2 regions of the Pseudomonas sp. AC070 genome follow, and region 1 is predicted to be linked to the other one. Evidence: predicted binding sites of a transcription regulator. Region 1 holds the regulator's gene; the other holds the start of a gene.
The links. The regulator sigma-54, encoded in region 1, starts transcription at its own class of promoters, with help from an activator protein. The targets are predictions, from matches to a motif close to ANTGGCATNNANNTTGCTNT.
Positions count from the first base shown of each region.

Region 2: the regulator sigma-54 is predicted to act here: its motif matches at 3,026-3,045, upstream of flgB (flagellar basal body rod protein FlgB).

Region 1 covers NZ_OZ409871.1:933,443-938,771, reverse strand. The annotation lists gene ACZZ0Q_RS04100 (KdsC family phosphatase) at 1-272, shown strand, start outside; gene lptC (LPS export ABC transporter periplasmic protein LptC) at 281-850, shown strand; gene lptA (lipopolysaccharide transport periplasmic protein LptA) at 837-1,409, shown strand; gene lptB (LPS export ABC transporter ATP-binding protein) at 1,409-2,134, shown strand; gene ACZZ0Q_RS04080 (RNA polymerase factor sigma-54) at 2,294-3,805, shown strand; gene hpf (ribosome hibernation-promoting factor, HPF/YfiA family) at 3,931-4,239, shown strand; gene ptsN (PTS IIA-like nitrogen regulatory protein PtsN) at 4,254-4,718, shown strand; gene rapZ (RNase adapter RapZ) at 4,737-5,329, shown strand, end outside.
Region 2 covers NZ_OZ409871.1:3,738,378-3,743,706, forward strand. The annotation lists gene flgE (flagellar hook protein FlgE) at 48-1,373, opposite strand; gene ACZZ0Q_RS16795 (flagellar hook assembly protein FlgD) at 1,405-2,082, opposite strand; gene flgC (flagellar basal body rod protein FlgC) at 2,103-2,555, opposite strand; gene flgB (flagellar basal body rod protein FlgB) at 2,570-2,977, opposite strand; gene cheR (protein-glutamate O-methyltransferase CheR) at 3,233-4,060, opposite strand; gene ACZZ0Q_RS16815 (chemotaxis protein CheV) at 4,116-5,042, opposite strand; gene flgA (flagellar basal body P-ring formation chaperone FlgA) at 5,124-5,329, shown strand, end outside.

The DNA of each region.
Region 1 (5,329 bases):
GCGAAGACAAACTGGTGGTGCTCGATGAGCTTCTCGCCGAACTCGACCTACAGTACGAAGACGTCGCCTACCTGGGTGACGACTTGCCAGACCTGCCGGCGATTCGCCGCGTGGGCCTGGGCATGGCTGTCGCCAACGCCAATGATTTTGTTCGCCAACATGCCCACGGTGTGACCCAAGCCCGCGGCGGCGAAGGCGCGGCGCGCGAATTTTGCGAGCTCATCCTGCAGGCGCAGGGCAACCTTGAAGCGGCGCAAGCCGCCTATTTATAGAGCCGATCATGCTGCGCAAACTGCTTCTTACCTTATCGTTTGGCCTCGCGGCGCTGCTGGTAGCGGCGCTCGGCTATTGGAATCTGAACCCGGAAAGTTTGCTGGAGCAGAAACCACAGGCCAGCACCGACAACGCCGTGGACTTCTATGTGATCAACGCCAAAAGCGTCGAATTCCAAGCCGACGGCAAGCTGCACTACGAAATGACCAGCGATAAAGTCGAGCACTTGAAAGACAGCGACAAGAGCCTGGTAACCAAGCCGGACCTGCTGCTGTATCGCGGCGCCGCCGAGCCGTGGCACGTTCAAAGCGAGCGTGGCGAAGTGGCGCCAGGCGGTACCGAGGTCGAGCTGATCGACAATGTGCGCATCGCCCGCACCGATGAAAAAAATCGCCCCACCATCATTACCAGCAGTCGCATGACCGTGTTCCCGGACAAGGAATTTGCGCAGACCCAGCAAGCCGTTAGAATCGAGGCCGCCAATGGAGTGACCACGGCTAACGGAATGAAAGCGTATTTGAAAGACAGCCGGGTGCTCCTGCTGTCCAACGTAAGAGGCCAGCATGAGGTTCGTTAATAAATTCTCCCTTCACACCCTGTCCTTGCTCATGAGTCTGGGTGCGGCGATTGCCAGCTCCAGCGCCTGGGCATTGCCAACGGACCGCGAGCAACCCATTCGCGTGCAGGCCGACAGTGCTGAACTCGACGACAAACAAGGCGTAGCCGTATACCGCGGCGACGTCGTCATTACCCAGGGCAGCATGAAGATCACTGGCCACACAGTGACCATCACGCAAAACGCCACGGGTGACATCGAAGTGTTCACCGCCGTGGGCACCCCCGCCTACTACGAGCAAAAGCCAGCGGTCGACAAAGAGATCGTCAAGGCCTATGGCCTGACCATCCAATACTTCGCCGCTAAAGACCGCATCGTGCTGATCGACCAAGCCAAGGTGATTCAGGAAGGCAACACCTTCGAAGGCGAGAAAATCGTCTATGACACCCAGCGCCAGATCGTCAACGCCGGCCGCGCCAATGGCACCAACGTGACCACACCGCGCCCACGCATCGACATGGTCATCCAGCCCAAGAACAAACCCGCTGGCGCTCAACCAGCCGACAAACAGGCGCAGTAATGGCGACTCTCAAAGCCCAACATCTGGCCAAAGCCTACAAAGGCCGCCAGGTGGTTCGTGATGTCAGCCTGTCGATCGAAAGCGGCCAGATCGTTGGCTTGCTGGGTCCTAACGGCGCCGGCAAAACCACGTGCTTCTACATGATCGTGGGCCTGGTCAATGCCGATCAGGGCCGCGTACTGATCGACCAGGACGACGTCACCAGCCTGCCCATGCACGGCCGCGCACGTGCCGGCATCGGCTACCTGCCGCAGGAAGCGTCCATTTTCCGCAAGCTGTCGGTGGCCGATAACATCATGGCCATTCTGGAAACGCGTAAAGAGCTCGACAGCGCCAGCCGCCGCAAGGAACTGGAAAGCCTGTTGCAGGAATTTCACATCAGCCACATTCGCGACAACCTCGGCATGAGCTTGTCCGGTGGTGAACGCCGCCGTGTAGAAATCGCCCGGGCCCTGGCCACCGCGCCGAAGTTCATCCTGCTCGATGAGCCCTTCGCTGGCGTAGACCCGATTTCGGTTGGCGACATCAAGCAGATCATTCATCACCTCAAAGCCAAAGGCATTGGCGTGTTGATTACTGACCACAACGTGCGTGAAACCCTGGATATCTGCGAGACCGCGTACATCGTCAACGACGGCCAATTGATTGCCGAAGGCGACGCTGAAACCATCCTCGCCAACCAGTTGGTGAAAGAGGTTTACCTGGGTCACGAATTCCGCCTCTAAGAGCGTTCTGTAGCCGCAATCAGATGCGCACTACAGACTTCGATTGAGGACTAGGCAAACGCCTCAGACTTAGGCATATAATTTGCTTCCTGGTGGCGCTTCGGCGCCCTCGTTGTGGAAGCGCGTATGCGCCGGCGAATAAGGTCTTAAGCCCCCTCCATGAAACCATCGCTCGTCCTAAAAATGGGCCAGCAGCTGACGATGACACCGCAGCTGCAACAAGCCATCCGCTTACTCCAACTGTCCACGCTGGATCTTCAACAAGAGATTCAGGAGGCGCTGGAGTCCAATCCCATGCTCGAACGCCAGGAAGAAGGCGAGGACTTCGATAACAGCGATCCGCTGGCCGATGGTGCCGAAAGTGCGCCGCCCGCACCGAACAACGAAGAGTCCTACCAAGACACTAGCTACCAAGAAACCTCGGCGCCCACCGTCGACAACTTGGAAGACGGCGAATGGGGCGAACGCATTCCCAATGAGCTTCCCGTCGACACGGCGTGGGAAGACATCTACCAAACCAGCGCCAGCAGCCTGCCCTCCAACGACGATGACGAGTGGGATTTCACCACCCGCACCTCGGCTGGCGAAAGCCTTCAAAGCCATATGCTCTGGCAGCTCAACCTGGCGCCGATGTCCGACAAGGACCGCCTGGTTGCCGTCACCCTGATCGACTGCATCAACGATCAGGGTTATCTGGAAGAAACCCTAGAAGAAGTGCTGGAGGCGTTCGATCCGGAGCTGGATATTGAGCTCGACGAAGTCGAAGCCGTGCTGCACCGCATCCAGCAATTCGAACCGTCCGGCATTGGCGCCCGCGACCTGCGCGAATGCCTGTTGCTGCAACTGCGTCAGTTGCCAACAAAAACCCCGTGGCTGGCCGAAGCGCAGCGCCTGGCAGGCGATTACCTCGACCTGCTCGGCAACCGCGATTACAGCCAACTGATGCGCCGCATGAAGCTCAAGGAAGACGAGCTGCGTCAGGTCATCGAACTGATTCAAAGCCTCAACCCGCGCCCGGGTTCGCAAATTGAAGCGAGCGAGCCGGAGTACGTGGTGCCCGACGTGATCGTGCGCAAGCACAACGACCGCTGGCTGGTGGAGCTCAATCAGGAAGCGATGCCCAAGCTGCGGGTCAATCCGCAGTACGCCGGCTTCGTTCGTCGCGCCGACTCCAGCGCTGACAACACCTTTATGCGCAATCAGCTGCAAGAGGCGCGTTGGTTTATCAAGAGCCTGCAAAGCCGCAACGAAACATTGATGAAAGTGGCCAGCCAGATCGTCGAACACCAACGGGGCTTTCTCGACTACGGCGACGAAGCCATGAAGCCGCTGGTTCTGCATGACATTGCTGAAGCGGTGGGCATGCATGAATCGACGATCTCGCGCGTTACCACGCAAAAATTCATGCACACCCCGCGTGGCATTTATGAGCTGAAGTACTTCTTCTCCAGCCACGTCAGCACCTCCGAAGGCGGCGAATGCTCGTCAACGGCGATACGCGCAATCATCAAAAAACTGGTTGCGGCGGAAAATGCGAAAAAGCCGTTGAGTGACAGCAAGATCGCTGGTTTACTGGAGGCACAGGGCATTCAGGTAGCCCGTCGCACAGTCGCCAAATACCGCGAATCCCTCGGGATAGCGCCTTCCAGTGAACGTAAGCGACTGATGTAAACGCCTGACACGGTTCGCCTGCGAACCTGGCGCTGGCAAGACGGCTACACTGATCCAAGGCCAAAGTGTTCCGGCGACAAGCCCGTTAGCTTGTCTCTTACACACGGCAATAAGGAGAAAGCGGTATGCAAGTCAACATCAGTGGACATCAGCTGGATGTGACCGACGCCCTACGCGACTACATCGACGAGAAACTCAGTCGACTGGAACGCCACTTCGACAAGATCACCAACGTGCAAGTGACCATGGAGGTCGAGAAGCTCAAGCAGAAAATCGAAGCGACTTTGCACATCGCCGGGGGCGAAGTGGTCGCCAACGCCGAACATGACGACATGTACGCAGCCATCGATCTACTCACCGACAAACTCGACCGCCAACTTATCAAACATAAGGAAAAGCAACTGGGTCGCCTGCAAGGCGCCACAGCTCGCTGACACCACCCCAACCCATGATTCGACTTGAAAATATCCTGACCCCCGGCCGCTCCCTCGTGGGCGTGCCGGGAGGCAGCAAAAAGCGCGTACTCGAACAAATCGCCAACCTGGTCGCACGCGAGTTGCCCGACCTCGATGGCCAAGACATTTTCGAAAGCCTGGTGGCGCGCGAGAAACTCGGCTCCACCGGCTTTGGCAATGGCATCGCCATTCCGCATTGCCGCCTGCCGGGCTGCACGGCTCCCATCAGCGCCCTGCTGCGTCTCGATTCCGCAGTCGATTTCGACGCCATCGACGGCGCGCCAGTCGACTTGCTGTTTGTGCTGTTGGTGCCCGAAGCGGCCACCGATGAGCACTTGGAATTGCTTCGTCAGATCGCCAGCATGCTTGATCGCAGCGAGGTTCGTGACCAATTGCGCCACGCCCCAACCAGCGAAAGTCTTTACCAGGTCGTCGTCGACGTTCAAAACGGCCGCTAGACGAACAGGTGACTGTGCATGCGTTTGATCATCGTCAGTGGCCGGTCCGGTTCAGGTAAAAGCACAGCGCTCGATGTGCTTGAAGACAACGGTTTCTACTGCATCGACAACCTGCCCGCCGGGCTCTTGCCCGAGTTGGCCGAACGCTCCCTGCTGCACACCGAACTGGTTCAACCGCTGGTGGCCGTGTCCATCGATGCACGCAACCTGCCCAGCCAGCTCAAACGCTTTCCCGAACTGCTCGCCGAAGTGCGCGCCCGTCACATTCAGTGCGATGTGCTGTACTTGGACGCCGACGACGAAACCCTGCTCAAGCGCTTCTCCGAAACTCGCCGCCGCCACCCGCTGACCACGGACGAGCGTTCGCTGGCCGAAGCCATCCGCGATGAAAGTGTGCTGCTGAGCCCGATCACCGACCTGGCCGACCTCAAGGTCGACACCACGCACCTCAACCTCTACCAACTTCGTGACACCCTCAAGCTGCGCCTGCTGAACAAACCGGAGCCGGGCACTGCGTTTTTGGTCGAGTCGTTTGGCTTCAAGCGTGGCATGCCGGTCGATGCCGACTTGGTATTCGACGTGCGCTGCCTGCCCAACCCGTACTGGAAACC
Region 2 (5,329 bases), 2.8 Mb from region 1:
GCCCTTTGCAGGTGTGCGGCGACGGTTTGCCGCCAGCGGCAACCGTGTTAACGCAAGTTGATGATGGTTTGCGTCACGGCGTTTTCGGTCTCGATGGTTTTGGCGTTGGCCTGGTAGTTACGCTGCGCCACGATCAGGTCGACCAACTCGGTGGAAATGTCGACGTTGGACGACTCCAACGCACCAGCAGTCAACGAACCCAACGTGCCGGCACGCGGCGTACCGACCACGGGCTCGCCCGAATCCGCCGACTGAACCCACTGGGTTTTGCCGACTGGGGTCAGGCCCTGCACGTTGGCGAAGTTGGCCAGAATCACTTGGCCTTGAATCTTCGACTGGCCGTTGGTGTAGCGAGCGAATACCTGGCCGGTGTCGTCAATTTCCAGGCCCGACAGTTGGCCGGTGGTGTAACCGTCCTGGGTGACTTTGTTAACGGCGAAGGTGCTGGATACCTGCGAGGAGCCGCGGATATCCAGGGTCACCGCTGTCGAGGCGGCGGCGCCATTGGCAGACCACACCGGTGGCGTGCCGCCGTCGGATTGCGCCGGCACCCAGTTGTTGATGCTGAGTTTGTTGTTGGCGTAGGTCAGGCCAGCGGTATTTGGCGTAACGGTTGCCAATTGGCCGGCGCCGTCGAAGGTCAACGTCGAGTTCAACGGCGTAGTGCTGGTCGGATCCTGCGGGTTACGGCCGTCGATCAGTACGTTCATGGTCCAGTTGTTCGCCACGGGCGGAGTTGCCGCTGGGTTGGCGTTGTTCAGGAAATACTGGGTCATGACGTGGGCGTTGCCCTGGGCGTCGTAAATGTTCACCGAGGTGGACGAGGTGTAGGTGGTGGGATCCGCCGGGTCGAACGGCGTGGTGGTCGGCGCCTTGCTCGAGGAGTTCAGGTTGAAGCTCTGGGTAATCGCGGTAGTGGCACGCGGCGCCTGGTTGGCGGTTTGAATGCTCAGGTTGCCGACGATGCCGTTTTGCAGCTGGCCGTTGCCGTCTACCGAATAGCCCTGCAGGTTGTAGCCGTTGTTATCGACGATAAAGCCTTCTTTATCAGTACCGAAGTAACCGGCACGGGTGTAGCTGATCGAACCGTTGTTGCTGGTCACGAAGAAGCCGTTGCCGTTGATACCCATGTCCAGGGCGTTTTCGGTGTAGTCGATAGTGCCCTGGTTGAACAGCTGCGCCACGTTGCCGAGCAACACGCCGCTGCCGATGGCGTTGCTGCTGGAGGCCAGCATGGACGAGGAATACAGGTCTTGGAATTCGGCACGGGACTGTTTAAAGCCCACGGTGCCGGCGTTGGCGATGTTGTTACCAGTGATATTCAGGTCACTGGAGGCGGCTTTGATACCGCTAAGTCCGATATTGAACGACATGGGATGCTCCTGAACGCCGGGTTGCCGGCAGTTATTGACCTATCACTTGAACTTTGGAAATGCCGATGCTGCCGAGCCCTGCGAGGTTGAGCAGCATTTCGCCGCCGTTGATCCCCAGGGTCACGCTGTCGACGTTGGCCGGCAGGCTGGTGCCCATCGCCACTTCTTTGCCTCCGACCGACGCCTTCGCTTCGAAACTGTATTTGCCAGGCGGCAAGACGTTGCCGCTGGAATCTTTGCCATCCCACATAAACGTGACCTGGCCGGTTTTCTGCTGCCCCAAGTTGACCCGCGCCACTTGCGAACCCTTGCTGTCGAGCACGTTGACGAACAGGTTGTCGGTGCCGCTGGTGAGGGCAATCGAGCCTTTGAACGTTTCCTTGGTGTCGACCATGGCGGTGTCGGTGGACAGAATCACTTTGCGGCCCACCAGCGACGAGGCTTGCAACGCCTGCGACGACTGGGTGCTGGAAAGGATGCTTTCCACGCTGGTGTTGAGGTTGTCCAGACTCTCCACCTGGGTGAACTGGGCCAATTGCGCCACGAATTCACTGTTGGTTTGCGGGTCCAGCGGGTTCTGGTTGTTCATTTGGGCTACCAGCAATTGCAGGAACTGATCCTTGCCGAGGGTCTTGTCCTGGGTACCAGTGTCCTTAATGGCGTACTGATCAAGGACTGATGACTGGTTGCTTACGCTATCGACGGCCATTTCTTACCCCTAAGTCCGGCTTACTGACCCAGGGTCAGCACCTTGGTCATCATTTGTTTGGCGGTATTCATCATTTCGGTATTGGTCTGGAACGCGCGGCTGGCGGAGATCATGTCGGCCATCTCTTCCACCACGTTGACGTTGGGGTAGTAGACGTAGCCGTCTTTATCCGCCGCCGGGTGATTGGGTTCGTAGCGCGGTGTCAGGCTGCTCTGGTCTTCCACCACACCCATGACCTGCACGCCACGACCGGAGTTGTCCTGGTCGGCGAACAGCGAACCACGGTCGCCGTTCTGCTGCGCTTGCTGGTCGGTGAACACGGTGGCGAACACCGGGTGACGGGCGCGGTAGGTTTTGTCGACGCTGGAGGACACGGTCTCGGCGTTGGCAATGTTGCTGGAGATGGTGTTCAGGCGGGTGGTCTGAGCACTCATGCCGGTACCGGCGATATTGAACACACTGGAAAGGGACATGGCAGTGGTCTCCGTTATTCGCCGCGAATCGCAGCAACAAGGCCTTTGAATTTGGCGTTCAGCAGGGTGAAGCTGGCTTGGAACTGCACAGCGTTTTCTGCGTAATTGGATTGTTCGATTTGCTCGTCGACCGTGTTCTGGTCAATCGAGGGCTGCGTCGGCACGCGGAATTTCAGGCCCGGATCGGCAATGGCCATGCCTTCAGCGGCAATGTGGCCGGTGTTGGTGGTGGCCAGAGAAACCGGCGAGCGCTGGGTCTTTTCAGCCTGGGCGGCGAGCACCGAGGCGAAGTTCAGGTCGCGGGCTTTAAAGTTGGGGGTGTCTGCGTTGGCCAGGTTGTTGGCCAGCACTTCAGCGCGCTGGGCGCGGAAGCCCAATGCCTTTTCGTGAATGCCGAGTGCTGAGTCGAAGCTGATGCTCATGTCTGCGAACCTTTGCCAATGGGCCAACGGGTTTTCTGTGCAAGACACTTAGCAAAGGCTATGCCAACTAATTTATCTCTTTAATTTCAAAGGCTTACTTGGAATAGCAGCCAATTTTCCAGCGCAACCGGCAAGGCTTTTCCGCTGCCCGGCAATGGCAACGACGGCAAGAGGATGCAAATTTGCCGCTTGGGGGCAAACGCCAGGCAATAAAAAAGGAGGCATGTGGCCTCCCTTTTTGGCATCGCTACGACGTTATTTAACCTTGTAGATGATGCCAGGACTGCATTGCACCATCTGATAGTGATCCGGCAGGCCGTTAAGCGCTTCGGATGCACCGAGGAACAAATAGCCGCCCGGTTTCAAGGTGGCGTGAATGCGCAGCAGGATGTCTTTCTTTACTTCGGCGGAGAAGTAGATCAACACGTTCCGGCAGAACACGATGTCGAACTTGCCAAGGCTGGCGTAGCTGTCGAGCAGGTTCAGTGCACGGAATTCGACACGGGTACGAATGGCCGGCTTGATCGCAAAGCGGCCGTTGCCTTTGGGATCGAAGTAGCGCTGCAAACGTTCTTGCGACAAACCCCGACCAATCGCCAGACTGTCGTACTCACCGGATTTACAGGCCTGCAGCATGGCGCTGGATAGATCGGTGGCGACAATCTGCACGCCGCCTTTGAGCTGGCCCAGGTTGCTGCGCTCGAACTCATCGGTAGCCATCGACAACGAATACGGTTCCTGCCCCGAGGAAGACGCCGCCGACCAGATGCGCAAGCGCGCGCTGGGGTTGGCTTTGAGCAACTCGGGATAGACGCGATTCTTTAATACTTCGAAGGGATAGGTGTCACGAAACCACAGGGTTTCGTTGGTGGTCATGGCATCAACCACCTGCTCGCGCAACCCGCCGCGCGGCGTGCTTTGCATGCGTTGCACCAGTTCACCGAGGGATTTGATGCTGTTCTGTTCCATCAGCTTGTTGAGCCGGCTGGAGACCAGGTATTGCTTGTTGGCCCCCAACACGATGCCACAGGCCTTTTCCAGGAAGATCCGGAACTGCTCAAAATCCACGTTACCTGAAGACACTAGCGCTGCCTCACCATACCTGTAGGTTTGCTAAAGGGCCGTGCGGCCCTCAGCTTCAATCTGAAACGTTAATGCGTTCAATCACGCGGTTGGCCAAATCGTCTGGCCGGAATTTGGCGAGGAAATCGTCGGCCCCCACCTTCTTCACCATAGCTTGGTTGAATACGCCCGACAGGGAAGTATGCAGGAGGATGTGCAGCTTCTGCATGCGCGAGTCCGCACGAATCTCCGCGGTCAGCGTGTAGCCATCCATTTCCGGCATTTCGATATCGGAAATCAGCATGATGAATTCGTCTTCCGGACGCTTGCCCTCGTCTGCCAACTTGCGCAGAAATTCCAGGGCCTGGCGGCCATCGTTGAGCGCTGTCACTTCAACGCCCACAGACTGCAGACAACGAGTGACCTGCTTTCGTGCCACCGACGAGTCGTCAACGATCAGCACGTGTTTGGTCACCGCCTTGCCTTGCGTCTCGACGTCGATCACCCCAGCGGTGATGGCTTCGGAAATAGGCGCCACCTCGGCGAGGATTTTCTCCACGTCGATGATTTCCACCAGTTGCTGGTCCAGGTGGGTCACTGCCGTGAGGTAGTGATCGCGCCCGGTGCCCTTGGGTGGCGGATGGATTTCTTCCCAGTTCATGTTGACGATGCGTTCAACCGAGCGCACCAGAAAGCCCTGAACCTTGGTGTTGTATTCGGTGATGATCACGAAGCTGCTGTCCAGATCCGCCAGGCCCGCACGGCCGGTGGCCATGGACAGGTCAAGAATCGGAATGGTGCCGCCGCGAATGTTGGCCACCCCACGAACCACCGGGCTGGATTTGGGCATGATCGTGAGCTTGGGGCACTGCAGCACCTCTTTCACCTTGAACACGTTGATGCCATACAACTGTTTGCTGTCCAGGCGGAATAACAACAGCTCCAGTCGGTTTTGCCCCACCAACTGCGTACGCTGGTTAACCGAGTCCATCACTCCGGCCATACCCTGCCCCTCATTAATATGTTGACCACCGTGCCCCCGCTTAGCCTAGCAGCCGGCACGGGCTTTGCTTTGTAGCTGAGCATGAAACTGAAAACGCCACTTTTTCGACGCTTATCGTTCCGACCACACCTGGCGGCCGGATCATGGCTGGCTTTGCTGGCGTTAGGCCACATTAACAGTGCGGCCGCTGAGCTGACATTACCTGAACAACTTATCGGCGCAAGCCAAGGCTTTCTTGAGGTCACGGTTCAGGACTATTTAGAGCGTAGCGAAATCCAGGCGCGGCA